Regions from separate parts of the Allobosea sp. 10L417 genome, predicted to be linked through region 3. Evidence: riboswitches for the same ligand, from Rfam matches in the RefSeq annotation. Region 3 holds a riboswitch; each other region holds the start of a gene.
The links. Region 3 has a riboswitch for cobalamin ahead of AC1DE3_RS11625 (CbtB domain-containing protein). Riboswitches for the same ligand answer to the same signal wherever they lie in the genome.
Positions count from the first base shown of each region.

Region 1: it holds a riboswitch for cobalamin, as region 3 does, so the genes downstream of both, AC1DE3_RS08025 (TonB-dependent receptor plug domain-containing protein) here and AC1DE3_RS11625 (CbtB domain-containing protein) in region 3, are expected to answer to the same signal.
Region 2: it holds a riboswitch for cobalamin, as region 3 does, so the genes downstream of both, AC1DE3_RS19280 (ribonucleoside-diphosphate reductase subunit alpha) here and AC1DE3_RS11625 (CbtB domain-containing protein) in region 3, are expected to answer to the same signal.

Region 1 covers NZ_JBFTJP010000002.1:382,136-387,073, forward strand. The annotation lists gene AC1DE3_RS08020 (cytochrome c3 family protein) at 1-457, shown strand, start outside; gene AC1DE3_RS08025 (TonB-dependent receptor plug domain-containing protein) at 594-2,534, opposite strand; cobalamin riboswitch at 2,658-2,857, opposite strand; gene AC1DE3_RS08030 (Orn/Lys/Arg family decarboxylase) at 3,096-4,938, shown strand, end outside.
Region 2 covers NZ_JBFTJP010000008.1:54,521-59,458, reverse strand. The annotation lists gene AC1DE3_RS19290 (isocitrate lyase) at 1-453, opposite strand, end outside; gene AC1DE3_RS19285 (short-chain fatty acyl-CoA regulator family protein) at 587-2,005, shown strand; cobalamin riboswitch at 2,136-2,337, shown strand; gene AC1DE3_RS19280 (ribonucleoside-diphosphate reductase subunit alpha) at 2,449-4,938, shown strand, end outside.
Region 3 covers NZ_JBFTJP010000003.1:247,328-252,265, forward strand. The annotation lists gene AC1DE3_RS11605 (saccharopine dehydrogenase family protein) at 1-195, shown strand, start outside; gene AC1DE3_RS11610 (aspartate/glutamate racemase family protein) at 192-917, shown strand; gene cobO (cob(I)yrinic acid a,c-diamide adenosyltransferase) at 1,207-1,815, opposite strand; gene cobU (bifunctional adenosylcobinamide kinase/adenosylcobinamide-phosphate guanylyltransferase) at 1,815-2,327, opposite strand; cobalamin riboswitch at 2,475-2,660, shown strand; gene AC1DE3_RS11625 (CbtB domain-containing protein) at 2,697-2,873, shown strand; gene AC1DE3_RS11630 (CbtA family protein) at 2,886-3,629, shown strand; gene AC1DE3_RS11635 (DUF1636 family protein) at 3,669-4,058, shown strand; gene cobW (cobalamin biosynthesis protein CobW) at 4,063-4,938, shown strand, end outside.

The DNA of each region.
Region 1 (4,938 bases), on a different contig from region 3:
GGGCGTGCGCGCGACCTGCCCGGACTGCCATGTGCCGCATAACTGGACGGACAAGATCGCCCGCAAGATGCAGGCCTCCAAGGAGGTCTGGGGCAAGATCTTCGGCACGATCTCGACGCGCGAGAAGTTCCTCAATCACCGGCTCGAGCTCGCCAAGCACGAATGGGCGCGGCTCAAGGCGAACGACTCGCTCGAATGCCGCAACTGCCATTCCTCGGTCGCGATGGACTTCACCAAACAGACGCGCCGTGCGGCCGAGATCCACAGCCGCTTCCTGGTGACCGGCGAGAAGACCTGCATCGACTGCCACAAGGGCATCGCCCATCTGCTGCCGGACATGACCGGCATCGAGCCGGGCTGGAAGGACGCGCCCGAGCTGCAGGGCAAGGGCAGCGCCTCCTGGCACGGGCCTGAATGGGCCGTGCGGACCTATCTGGCGGAGATGGAGAAGCGCTGAATCGACCGGCGCATTCGCGGCAGCCCGCGCCGGGCGTGGCGGTCGCGCGTGTCATCGTCCGGCGCAACGCCGATTGCCATGGCGGCGGAGGCCGTCATGGCAACGCCACGAAAATCGCGCGGGGCGCGGGGCGCGCTCAGCCGCCGATGGCCACCTTGATGCCGCCGAAGGCACCGAGGCCCGGAAACAGGAAGCCGACGGGGTTCTCCCAGCGCTTATCGAAGAGATTGTCGATGCGGCCGAACACGGTGACCTTGTCGGTCGCCTTGTATTCGGCCGCGAGATTGACCAGCGTCGCGCCCTTCGCGTTCATTCGGGCGACCGAGAAGTCGCGATTGCCGTCCACCCAGGAGCCGACGTAGAGCAGCGTCGCCGAGAGCGTGAGCTTGTCGGTCGGCGTCCATGTCGCGGTTGCGCTCGCCTTGTGTCGCGGCCGGCGCAGCAGCTCCTGTCGCGCGATCTCGTCCTTGGCGAGGGTGAAGGTGTAGTCGGCGCGGATGCGGAATTGCGGCGAAATCTCCAGCGCGGCGAAGGCCTCGACGCCCTTGGTTCTGGCCTTTCCGACATTCGCATAGGAATCGAAGGTGGCGTTGGTGACGATCAGGTTGTCGATGTCGTTCTGGAACCACGTCGCACCGAACTGCAGCTTCCGGTCGAAAAGCGGCTGCTCGAAGCCGGCATCCCAGCCGCGGCTTTCTTCCGGATTCAGGTTCGGATTGCCATGGAAATTGAACCCGGGGCGATAGTCGACGAAGAGCTCGTTGAGCGTCGGCGCCTTGAAACCGGTGCCGTAGCTCGCCTTCAGCTTGGTCTCGGTGCCGGGGATGATCAGCGCCGGGGCGATGCGGTAGGTGGTGTGGCCGCCATAGCTGTCGTCGTCGTCGCGTCGGATATTGGCCACCAGAAAGAAGCGGTCCTGGATATTGCCCTGATATTCGAGGAAGCCAGCCTTGTTGCCGTTGGAGGCGACGAGGCCCGTATCCAGGCGCTCGCGCTCGTATTGCAGGCCCATGAGCAGGTTGTGGCCCTTGGCGATCTCGAAATTGCCGCGCCAGTCGAGCTTGGTGCGCTCGCCCAGATTCTCGTTGGGCAGGCCGAGGATGCCGGTCGTTCCGTTCGCCGTCCGCGTTGCCCGGTCCTGGTTGGTGTAGGAGACGCCGAAGGTGTTGACGAAGCGCCCGCCGAACGGGTCCCAGACGACCTCGCCGCGGGTGAAGGCCTGGGCGTAGTTCTGCAGCGAGCGATAGGGCGCAGGCCGGCTCGGGAAGCCGGTGTCGCTGGTGAAACGCAGCTGCCCGTCTTGATAGCGGCCGATCCAGTTGAGTGTCAGCGTGTCGCTGAGCGCAACGCCGACGCGGCCTGAATAGTTGTAATTGTCGAAGGCATTGGGGTTGATGCGCCGGCCCGGCGGGACAAGGTTCGGTGGCGTCACATCGGTCGCGTCCGAGCGGAAGTGGGCGGCGTTGAAGGCGTAGTTGAAGCGGTCGTCGCCGCCGCTGAAGCCCGCAGACTGGTTGAATGTGCCGTGAGAGCCGGCCTCGACGCGTGCCGTTGCCTTTGGTGGACCCTCGCCGCGCTTCGTCGTGATCGAGATCACGCCGCCGAGCGCGTTGGCCCCATAGAGGCCGCTCTGCGGGCCGCGCAGCACCTCGATGCGCTCGATATCGTCCGTCAGCATCGAGCCGAAATCGAAGGAGCGATTGGGAGTCGCGGGGTCGTTGGCCTCGATTCCGTCGATGAGCACCTTGACGTGGTTCGAGTTGGTGCCGCGCATGAAGACCGAGGTCTGCCCGCCCGGCCCGCCGGTCTGCACGATGTTCATGCCGGGCACCGTCGCGAGCGCCTGCGGCAGGGTGCGGCGCTGCTGCTGCTCGATCTCCTTCGCAGTGATGACGGTGACGGAGCTCGCGATCTCGCGCGCCGGGGTCGGCGTCCCCGTGGCGCTGACCACGATCTCGTCGAGCGCGACCGGGCCGGCGTCGCTTTGCGCCAGGGCAGGGGCAGAGCAGGCGAGGGCGAGAAGGGAGGCGGAAAGCAGCAGGCGGCCGCGTCCTGCGGCTGGAGAGAAGACGTTCACGATGGAGACCTCGGGCGGTTGACGTCAGTGGCACGTCACCGCGAACGCGATCTCCCATCGGCCGCGCGGGAGGCGGCAAACAGTCTAATCAGCGATCGGCGCACCCCGTCCGAACGTGTTCGCGTGTGACCACGGTTGACGGCAGGTCTCCTGGCTCGCGGGTCGGTGCCTTCACGCCGCCTTCCCAGGTCCGAGGTCCCAGTGGCGTCTGGCGAAAGGCTCGCCGCTTACAGTTGCGGGGGCAGCCGCGGCATGGGGCAGAAATTCGCCCGCACCGCGTTCCCTTTTGATCCCGTGAAGGAACCGTCGCGGCGACGATTAGGGCGGAAATGCGGCCGCGTCAAACCGGCTTGGCGCTGCAGCGACAGCAGACCACCATCTGCTACAGTCCCCGGCGAGACGGGATCGGGCCAGCCGACGTTCCGGCCGGGGCTGCGCATCTTTGGCCTGAATTCCGGGGAAAGATGGGGCACCGGGACCTCGCTGATGCAGTTGCATCGTTGGTCGCCGGATTGTCGCAAGACTCACTCAGTGTCGTAAGTTCACGCCAGCGGAGACGGCATGGATTATTTCAGGCGCTTCACCTTTCTGTTCGCGACGCCGAATTTCGATGCCGAGGATCTCGAAGGGATCCGCTTCAACCAAATCATCGAGGAGATCGAGCGCTCGGGCTTCGAGGTCGTCAAGGCGCGCAAGCTCGAAGATGCCGAGATCGCGGTCCAGACCGATGCCGCCATCGGCTGCATGGTGGTCGACTGGGGCAAGAAGGGTCTTGAGGGCAAGACTGCCGCGCTGATCAATCTGATGCGCCGGCGCGGCCTCGATTTTCCGATCATCCTGCTCATCCGCCGCAAGCGCTTCGAGGACGTACCGGTCGAGGTGCTCGATTTCATCGACGGCTATATCTTCCTCTCGGAGGAGACCCCGCCCTTCATCGCCAAGAGCCTGATCAGCCGTCTCAAGCAATATGCCGAGACGCTGAAGACGCCGTTCTTCGGCGCGCTCGTCGATTATGCCGAGGAAGGCAACCATCTCTGGACCTGCCCGGGACACAATGGCGGCGTCTTCTACAGCCGTAGCCCGATCGGACGCGTCTTCATGGAGCATCTCGGCGAGGCTGTGTTCCGCGACGACCTCGACAATTCCGTGCTCGATCTCGGCGACCTGCTGACCCATGAGGGGCCGGCCCTGAAGGCGCAGAAGGAAGCGGCGCAAATTTTCGGGGCGGAGAAGACCTATTTCGTCCTGAACGGCACCTCGACCTCCAACAAGGTCGCGCTCGCCGCGCTGGTTTCGGACGGCGACCTCGTGCTGTTCGACCGGAACAACCACAAGGCGGCTCATCACGGCGCGCTGCTGATCGCCGGGGGCATTCCGGTCTATATCCCGACCGCGCGCAACGCCTGGGGGCTGATCGGCCCGATGCTCTGGGAGAGCTTCGACGAGGAGGCGCTGCGCGAGCGCATCCGCACCAATCCGCTTATCAAGGACCCGGACGCCTGGAGGAAGCCGCGCCCGTTCCGGGTCGCAGTGGTGGAACAGTGCACCTATGACGGCACGATCCACAGCGCGCAGATGATCCTCGACCGGATCGGCCACCTCTGCGACTACATCCTCTTCGACGAAGCCTGGGCCGGCTTCATGAAGTTCCATCCGCTCTATGCGGGCCGCTTCGCCATGGGCCTCTCCGGCCTCGGCCCGGAGTCCCCCGGCATCATCGCGACCCAGTCGACGCACAAGCAGCTCGCGAGCTTCAGCCAGGCGTCCCAGATCCACATGAAGGATCGGCATATCAGGGGCCAGAAGCGGCGCGTCGAGCACCGGCGCTTCAACGAGAGCTTCATGCAATATGCCTCGACCTCGCCGTTCTATCCGCTGTTCGCCTCGCTCGACGTCGGCGCGCAGATGATGAAGGGCCGTTCCGGAGAGGTGCTCTGGGACGACACGATCCGGCTCGGCATCGAGCTCCGCAAGAAGATCCGGGCGGTCAGGCGCGAATTCGAGGAGAAGGAGACGAGGCCCGAGCGGCGCTGGTTCTTCGAGCCCTTCGTGCCGGATCGGGTCAGCATCGCCGACGCCTCGCGCGAGGGCGCCGTCCATGATGTCGCCTGGGAAATGGTCGCGACCGACCAGCTCGCAAGCAATCCGGCCTATTGGCAGCTCGCGCCCCATGCGAGTTGGCACGGCTTCACGCGGATGGAGTCGGGCTTCGCCATGACCGACCCCAACAAGCTGACCCTGTTGACGCCTGGCTTCGACCGCGAGAGCGGGACCTATGCCGAGCACGGCATTCCCGCACCGGTCGTCGCGCAGTTCCTGCGCGAGAACCGGATCGTCGCCGAGAAGAACGACCTGAATTCGCTCCTCTTTCTGCTGACGCCGGGCGTCGAGGCGAGCAAGGCCG
Region 2 (4,938 bases), on a different contig from region 3:
GGCGACCGCCGTCTTCTCATGCATGGATTGGTCCGGCAGGTGGCCGAAGCGGTTGCGCAGGCCGGCGATCATCCAGCCGGAGAGATAGACATACGCGCCCTTGGCCGTGCCGCGCAGCCGCTTGACCGACTTGATCATCTGCTGGGCGTGGAATCCCGACCAGCAGCCAAGCGATTGCGTGAATTGCGATGGGTCGGCGTCGTAGATCGCCATGTCGCGGCGAACCACGCTCGCCATGGCGCGGGCGATGTCGAGATGCGTGTCGAAGCTGTTCTGCTGCCGCAACTGCACGATGTCATCCACCGCGACGCCGCCGGGGCCGAAGCCGGAGGGATAGCGGGCGAGAAGCTCGGCCCTCAGTTCCGAATAGGTTTTGCGCGGAGCCGCCTGCGCCTTGGCGGCGGTGTTCGTCCCGCGATGTCCGGCGACTGGGTCGAAACCGATCACATCCATTGCGAAAGCCCTCTCGTTTGATAAGAATAACTCACACAATATTCGCTATTGCTGCGGCGCAAAATGACTGAAAATGTGAAATAATGCGAATGGCATAGGACGTGTTTGCGAATTTTGCGAATGGAACTTGCCTATGAAGAAGGTCTTTGCGGGCGTCCGCCTCAAGCGCCTGCGCGAAGAGCGCGGCTTGACCCAGCTTGCGCTCGCTCAGGCGCTCGAGGTGTCGCCGAGCTATCTCAACCAGATCGAGAAGAATCTGCGCCCGCTGACCGTCCAGGTGCTGCTGAAGATCAACGCGGTCTTCGGCGTCGACGTCCAGCTCTTCTCGGAAGGGGATGAGGCGCGGATGGTCGCCGACCTGCGCGAGGTCTTCGCCGATCCGGCCAATGGCGATTCCGTGAGTGTCAGCGAGATCCGCGAGGTGGTGGAGAACATGCCCGCGCTCGGCCGGGCGGTCGTCGCGCTGCATCGGCGCTACCGCAACGCGCTGGAGCGGGCCGATGCGATGGCGGGCGAACTCGGGCTCGGCAGCGGCGGCGAGGCGACCTTCCGGGCGCTGATGCCGCATGAGCAGGTGCGGGACTTCTTCTACGCGCACCACAATCATTTTTCCGAACTCGACGAAGCGGCGGAGCGCATCTTCGAAACGGCGGATTTGAAGGTCGGGCAGGTGGCGGAGGGGCTAGCCCGCCGCCTCGATCGCCGGCATGGCGTCCGTATCCAGCTCTCCAATGACATGGCGGGGCAGGCCCAGCGGCGCTATGACCCGAAGGAGCGCCGGCTTCACCTTTCGGCTCTCCTCGATCCCGGACAGCGCGCCTTCCAGATAGCCACGCAGATCGGCTTCCTGGAAATGGAGGAGGCGATAGGGCGGCTGGCCGAGGAGGCTGCGGCCGGGGCGGCGGAGGTGCACGCGCTCGCCCGCATTGGCCTCGCCAATCACTTCGCCGCGGCGCTGCTCATGCCCTATCGCACCTTCCTCGATGCAGCGGAGGCCGAGCGCTACGATATCGACCGCCTCGCCCGGCGTTTCGGCGTCGGCTTCGAATCCGTCTGCCACCGCCTGTCGTCGCTGCAGCGGCCGGGGGCGCCGGGCGTGCCGTTCTTTTTTGTCCGGGTCGACCGGGCCGGCAATATCTCCAAGCGGCAATCCGCGACCGATTTCCACTTCTCGCGGGTAGGCGGAACCTGTCCGCTCTGGAACGTCTACGAAGCCTTCGCGCAGCCCGGGCGCATTCTGACGCAGACCGCGCAGATGCCGGACGGGCGGACCTATCTCTGGATCGCCCGCACCGTGAACGACGCGGTTGGCGGCTACGGCGACATCGGCAAGACCTTCTCGATCGGGCTTGGCTGCGATATCCGCCATGCGAGCCGCCTCGTCTATTCGAAGGGCCTCGATCTGGGCGACCCGAGCGCGGCGACGCCGATCGGCGCCGGCTGCAAGGTCTGCGAACGCTCGAACTGCCCGCAGCGGGCTTTCCCGCCGATCGGCAAGCCGCTCGCCATCGACGAGCGCATGCACGGCTTCGTGCCGTACAACGCCGTGTAAGGCCTTTCATACTGGGCGTGGCGAGGCCTTGGGCTCGCGTTGCGGTATGCCTGCCGGGCCGACGGTGGCGATGATCGAAGGCGCCGAATGAAGGGCATAGCGACCTATTGACACCGGAACAGCGTTGGCCACTAGATCTGGTGGTCGATGGTCTCTCGAATCGCAAGATCGAGAGCTAAGAGGGAAGCCGGTGCGAAGCCGGCGCTGCCCCCGCAACTGTAAGCGGCGAGTTCACGTCCACGATTGAGTCACTGAGACCGCAAGGTCTTGGGAAGACGGGACGAGAGCGCTGACCCGCGAGCCAGGAGACCTGCCGCGACACCATGAACGTCCACGGGCGGGGTGTCCCGGTGGTGCGCTTGGCAGGTCGCGGCCTTGTGGTGCCGCGCGCCTTCTCGACGCAACCGCTCTGGCCTTTGCCCCCAACATTTGGGGTTGATGCCATGTCTCTTTCTCTTGAAGCCGAGCGGCCGGTTGCCGTTTCTCCGGCCGCCGATCCTGTGGTGGCCAAGGCCGCGGCTAGCGAACCCGGCTACCAGGTCATTCGCCGCAACGGCGCAGTGACGCCGTTCGACCCTTCGAAAATCTCGGTCGCGCTGACCAAGGCGTTCCTGGCGGTCGAGGGATCGAACGCCGCCGCTTCGCGTCGCATCCACGAAGCCGTCGCGGAAATGACCGACCAGGTCGTCGCCGGGCTGACCCGTCGCGCCGCGAACGGCCGCACCTTCCATATCGAGGACGTCCAGGATCAGGTGGAGCTCGCGCTGATGCGCGGCGAGCACCACAAGGTCGCTCGCGCCTATGTGCTCTATCGTGAGGAACGCGCGCGCGAGCGAGCCAAGGCGCTGTCTGAAGCGAAGCCTGCTAAGTCGGCCGCACCAGCCTTCCGAATGAAGCTGGCCGATGGCGCGATGGTGCCGCTGGATTCTGCTCGCCTCGACAAGGTGGTGCGCGAGGCCTGCGCCGGTCTCGATGGTGTCGCGGCCGAGCCGATCCTGACGGAAACCCGCCGCAACCTCTATGACGGCATTTCGCTCGACGAGCTGGCGCTGGCGCCGATCCTAGCTGCCCGCACGTTGATCGAGAGCGAGCCGAACTACGCCAAGGTCTCGGCCCGCCTGCTGCTCGACAAACTGCGCCGCGAGGCGCTCACCTTCGTCCAGGGTCATACCGAGCAGGCGACGCAGGAAGAGATGGCCGCCGGCTACGGCGACTATTTCGCGGCCTACCTCAAGACCGGCATCGAGAACGAACTGATCGATCCCGAGCTCGGCCGCTTCGACATTGTCCGTATCGCTACGGCGCTGAAGCCGGAGCGCGACCTGCAATTCGACTACCTCGGCTTCCAGACGCTTTACGACCGCTACTTCCTGCATGTCCGTGGCAACCGCTTCGAGCTGCCGCAGGCCTTCTTTATGCGCGTCGCCATGGGCCTCGCCATCCGCGAGATCGACCGGGAAGCGCGGGCGATCGAGTTCTACGACCTGCTGTCGTCCTTCGATTTCATGGCCTCGACGCCGACCCTGTTCAATTCGGGCACGCTGCGTCCGCAACTCTCCTCCTGCTTCCTGACCACGGTCGCCGACGACCTCGACGGCATCTTCAAGGCAGTGAAGGACAACGCCCTGCTCGCCAAATATTCCGGCGGGCTCGGCAATGACTGGACGCCGGTGCGGGGCTTGGGCGCCCATATCAAGGGCACCAATGGCGAGAGCCAGGGCGTCGTACCGTTCCTCAAGGTTGCCAACGATACAGCCATCGCGGTCAACCAGGGCGGCAAGCGCAAGGGCGCGGTCTGCGCCTATCTCGAGACCTGGCATGTCGATATCGAGGAGTTCCTCGACCTCCGCAAGAACACCGGCGACGACCGCCGCCGCACCCATGACATGAACACGGCGAACTGGATTCCCGACCTGTTCATGCAGCGCGTCGAGGCGGGCGGCGACTGGACGCTGTTCTCGCCCGACGAGGTGCCGGACCTGCACGATCTCTATGGCAAGCCGTTCCGGGAAGCCTACGAGACCTATGAGGCGAAGGCCGCCCGCGGCGAGCTGCGTGTCCATAAGAAGTTGAAGGCCGTCGATCTCTGGCGACGCATGCTGACCATGCTGTTCGAGACCGGCCATCCCTGGATCACCTTCAAGGACGCCTGCAATCTCCGCTCACCACAGCAACATGCCGGAGTGGTGCATTCATCCAATCTTTGCACCGAGATCACCCTCAACACCTCGGCCGACGAGGTCGCGGTCTGCAATCTCGGCTCGGTCAATCTCGCCGCCCACGTCGGCCCCGACGGGCTCGACCAGGCTCGGCTGGCGCGGACCGTGAAGACGGCGATGCGCATGCTCGACAACGTCGTCGACATCAATTTCTACACGATCCCGGAAGCGCGCCGCTCGAACCTGCGCCACCGTCCGGTTGGGCTCGGCATCATGGGCTTCCAGGACGCGCTCCAGACGCTGCGCCTGCCGACGGCGTCGGAGGAGGCCGTCGCCTTCGCCGATACGTCAATGGAGGCGATCAGCTTTCATGCGATCTCGGCCTCGGTCGATCTTGCCGCCGAGCGCGGCCGCTACCCGAGCTTCGAGGGTTCGCTCTGGTCGAAGGGCATCTTGCCGATCGACTCGCTCGACATCCTCTCGGAAGCCCGCGATCGCGATGCCGAGCTGGATCGCTCGGCGACGCTGGACTGGCAGGGCCTGCGCGAGCGGGTGAAGACCACCGGCATGCGCAACTCGAACACGATGGCGATCGCGCCGACCGCGACGATCTCGAACATCGTCGGCGTCTCGCAGTCGATCGAGCCGTCCTACAGCCAGCTCTACGTCAAGGCGAACATGTCGGGCGACTTCACCGTGGTGAATGCCGGGCTCGTCCATGACCTGAAGGCGAGGGGGCTCTGGGACGAGGTGATGGTCTCGGACCTCAAATAC
Region 3 (4,938 bases):
GCCATGCGGCGCACCGCTGCCTCCCATGTCGCCGCGGTGCTCGATCTGTTGCGCCTCGGGCAAATAGGCCGCCAAGGCCTCCTTGCGCAGGAGGACATTCCTCTGGATCTCCTGCGCGAAAACCGTTTCCTTGCCTGGTTCTTCGAGACGCCGGCACCTGTCCCCGGTCGCGTTTTGCAGGGAGTGCATCCATGAACGGCTCTGGGTCCGGACGGCTGGGCGCGGTCGTGAACGATCTGAGCATCGGGGTCCTGATGCTCGACACCCATTTTCAACGCCTGCCGGGCGATATCGGCAACGGCCGCACCTGGCCTTTCCCGGTCCAGTTCCGGGTCGTCCGCGGCGCCGATCCCGCGGCCATCGTCCATGGTCGCCCGGAAGAATTCCTCGAGCCCTTCATCGCCGCCGCCCTCGATCTCGTCGCTTGCGGGGTGCGCGGCATTGCTACCAGCTGCGGTTTTCTGGCGCTGCTGCAGCGAGAGCTGGCCGCCGCACTCCCGGTTCCCGTGGCCACGAGCAGCCTGCTGCAGGCACCGTTGATCGAGGCCATGCTGCCCGCCGGCCAGCAAGTCGGCATCCTCACCTTCGCCGCGGAGGCGTTGACGGCGCGCCATCTGGCCGCCGTCGGGGTGCGTCCCGACACTCCCATCGAGGGGCTGCCTCCGGACAGCCTGTTCCGCCAGGTCTATGGCAATCGCGGCGGCGTGTCCGACGTCGCAAAGCTCGAGGAAGAAGTCGTGACAGCCGCCCGCGCGCTGGTCCGCCGCCATCCGAATGTCGGCGCGATCCTCTGCGAATGCACGAATCTTCCGCCGCATTCGGCGGCGGTCGCTGCTGCCACCGGGCGGCCGGTCTTCGACGTCATCGGGTTCGTTGAATGGTTCGGGCATGCGATCGCGCCGCCGCGCTTCCGCTAAGGTTTGACGAGGAGCGCCGCTGGCTTTTGGTCTCGCTATTGATTGAAGTGCTCGCAAGGCGGGACTAGGCATGTCCCTAGGCGCGAGACTGCAGCGGAGATGCGGGGGTCGCGCTCGGCCTTCAGCGATGGCGTCCATCTGCGGGACTACGCAAGTTTCGTGCGGGACCGGGAGGCGGAGATGTGCCGCAGCCTCGGCATCCAGGCTCCGCGGTAGCTTGCGCCACCCCGCGCCGTGTCCCGGCCCTCCGCTGCCATGGGCCAATCGGCGCGCGAGATGGGCCGAGTGACTAAAACTCGATGCCCTGCTGCGCCTTCACGCCGGCGGCGAAGTGGTGCTTCACCAACGTCATCTCGGTGACGAGGTCGGCCGCCTCGATCAACTCCGGCTTGGCGTTGCGGCCGGTGACGACGACGTGCAGGTCTGGGCGGCGAGCGACCAGCGTCGACACGACGTCGGCGAGCGGCAGATAGTCGTAGCGCAGGGCGATGTTGAGCTCATCGAGCACCAGGAGCCGGATTTCGGGGTCGGCCATCAGCTCCCTCGCCTTCGCGAAGGCGCGCTCGGCGGCAGCGATGTCACGGGCCTTGTCCTGCGTTTCCCAGGTGAAGCCCTCGCCCATGCTGTGCCAGGCGACCTGATCGCCGAAGGTTTCCAGCGCCTTGCGCTCGCCGGTCGACCAGGCGCCCTTGATGAATTGCACCACGCCGATGCGCCAGCCATGTCCGAGCGCGCGCAAGATCAGGCCGAAGGCCGCCGTTGACTTGCCCTTGCCGGGGCCGGTGTTGACGATGAGAAGGCCCTTCTCGACGGTCTTGGAAGCGACCTCGGCGTCCTGCACCGCCTTGCGCTTCTCCATCTTGGCCTTGTGGCGGGCGGTGTCTTCGGTGTCGGTCATCATTTCACTCGCATCGGCAATCCGGCGACCATGAAGACCACGCGGCCGGCGCGCGCCGCAAGCGCCTGATGCAGCCGCCCGGCCTCGTCGCGGAAGCGGCGGGCGAGCGCATTCTCCGGGACGATGCCGAGGCCGACCTCGTTGCCGACCAGCACGAGCGGCGCGGAGACGCTTTCGCAGGCGGCGATCAGGGCCTGGCGCGCCGCGGCCGTATCGCGCTCGGCGAGGATGAGGTTGGTCAGCCAGAGCGTCAGGCAATCGACAAGGATGGGCCGGCCGGCCGGACGGACGGCGATGGCCTCGGCGAGATCGAGCGGCGCATCGACGGTCTGCCAGCCCTCCGGGCGGCGTGCGCGATGCTCGGCGATGCGCTCGCGCATCTCGTCGTCATAGGCCTGGGCGGTGGCGATGTAGCTCCAGGGGGCCGGGCAAGCCTCGATCAGCGCCTCGGCATGGCGGCTCTTGCCGGAGCGGGCGCCGCCGAGGACGAGGGTGAGGTGGGGCAATTCCATCGAAAAGTCCTATGCCGTCATGCTCGGGCTCGACCCGAGCATCTCCATCCGAAAGGGCGAGCCTCTTCCTGTACGAGATTCTCGGGTCAAGCCCGAGAATGACGTTTCTGCCACGGCGCACTGCATTGCACAGCGGCACGCCGATAGCTAATGATGGTCCATGACGGTGCCTCCGCAAGGAGGTGAAAAGGGAACGCGGTGAGATACCGCGGCTGCCCCCGCAACTGTAAGCGGGTGTTTCCCGCCATCGGCCACTGGAGCGCTCGCTCCGGGAAGGCGGTGGGGAACATCAGACCCGCGAGCCAGGAGACCTGCCGTCGACCCGCAACGATCCAACCGGCTGCCGGCGGGGCGGCCACGGAGAGCCCCATGAACACCGCTTCGGTTTCCACCACTCAACTCAGCGTCTCGGAACGCGTCAAGGCAGCCGCCGCCGCGCTCGTGATCGGCGTCGCGCTGATCTACACGACCGGCTTCGCGGCCTCGACGAACGTTCACAACGCCGGGCACGATACCCGCCACGGTCTCGCCTTCCCCTGCCACTGAGGGAAAGCATCCATGGTTACGCGTGTTCTCACGGTCAGCATTCTGGCCGGGCTTCTGGCTGGGCTGATCGTCGCCGCCCTCCAGCATGTCACCACCACCCCGCTGATCCTCAAGGCCGAGACCTATGAGGCGGCGTTGCGCCTGCAGGCGCCGACGCTCGCCGCCTTCGACGGCGAGGCGAAGATCATCCTCGCGCATGGCCCCGCTGGCGATGCGCCCGGCCACGACCATGCCGAATGGAAGCCGCAGGACGGCCTCCAGCGCACGCTCTTCACCAGCGCAGTGACGATCGCGACCGCAATCGGCTTCGCCGCGCTGCTGCTCGCGGGAATGATCGCGGCCGGCGATACGATCGACCAACGTAGCGCCCTGGTCTGGGGCGCCTGCGGCTTCCTGGCGCTCGGGCTCGCCCCCGCGATGGGGCTCGCGCCGGAATTGCCGGGCGCGGCTTCCGCAGCGCTGGAGCAGCGGCAGTTCTGGTGGCTGGTCACCGCTATCGCCACGGCGCTTGGGCTCTTCCTGTTCCTGCGCTTCGAGCAGCCCTGGCTCAAGCTGCTGGCCGTCGTCGTGATCCTGCTCCCGCATGTGATCGGCGCCCCGCATCCGGCTGCGCCGGAGAGCAAGGTGCCGGCCGAGGTTGCGGCGCATTTCGCGGCTCTGTCACTCGGCATCCAGGCTGCGCTCTGGCTCGCCACCGCCTTCATGGTCGGCGTGCTCTGGCCCTGGGCCAGCCGGCGCGCCGCGCTCGCGCGCTGAAGGCAGCGGAGCCTCCGGGCTCCGCGCGAAAGGCAAGTCATGTCCGAGGGCGACCTCACTATCCATGTCTGCACCGCCTGCAGGCGGGCGCGCGCCGATCTCCCGGAGGGTTACGACCAGCCGGGGCTGGCGCTCGCGGAGCGTCTCACCGCTCAGCTCGCAGCAAAGGGCAGCACCATCCCGGTGCTGCCTGTCGAATGCCTCGCCGTCTGCAAGCGGCCCTGCACCATCGCGCTCAGCGCCGATGGCAAATGGACCTATCTGATCGGCGACCTCGACACCGACACCCATCTCGACGAGATCGTCGGCGCGGCGGAGGCCTATGCCGCCAGCGCCAACGGCATCGTTCCCTGGAAAGAGCGGCCGCAGTCCTTCCGCAAGGGCGTGGTCGCACGCGTGCCGCCTTTGCCGGCGCGCCAGCAAGGATGACATCATGAACGCTCCGCAAACCACGAACCTGGGCAAGACGCCCTGCACGATCATCACCGGCTTCCTCGGCGCCGGTAAGACGACGCTGGTGCGCCATCTCCTCGAGAATGCGCAGGGCAAGAAGCTCGCCGTGCTCGTCAACGAGTTCGGCGATCTCGGCTTCGACGGCGAGTTCCTGAAGGGCTGCGGCATCGCCGGCTGCAGCGACGAGGACGTGGTCGAGCTGCCGAATGGCTGCATCTGCTGCACCGTCGCCGATGATTTCGTGCCGGCGCTGGAGAAGCTCCTGAACCGGCCGAACCCGCCCGAGCATATCCTGATCGAGACCTCCGGCCTCGCCTTGCCGAAGCCGCTGGTGCAGGCCTTCAACTGGCCTGCAATCCGCGCCCGCGTCACCGTCGACGGCGTCATCGCCGTGGTCGACGGACCGGCCGTGGCCGATGGCCAGTTCGCCGATGATCCCGAGGCGCTCGCGGCGCAGAAGGCGGCCGATGTCTCCGTCGAGCACGACAACCCTCTGGAGGAGGTATTCGAGGACCAGATCCTCTGCGCCGACCTTATCCTGCTCAACAAGAGCGACCTCGTCGACGAGGCCGGCCGCGCACGGGTCAAGGCCGAGATCGCCGAGCACCTGCCCAAGGCGATCAAAATCGTCGAGACCGCCCATGGCAAGGTCGAGCCGGCGCTGATCGTGGGCTTGGGTGCCGCGGCCGAAAGCGATCTCGCCGCCCGCCCCTCGCATCATGGCGAGGGCGAGCATGATCACGACCATGACGATTTCGACTCGGTCGCCGTGCCGCTGCCGGCGGGGCTTTCACCGGAGGAGCTGACGGCGCGTGTCGCCAAGGCCGCCGAAGCCGAGGGCGTGCTGCGGCTGAAG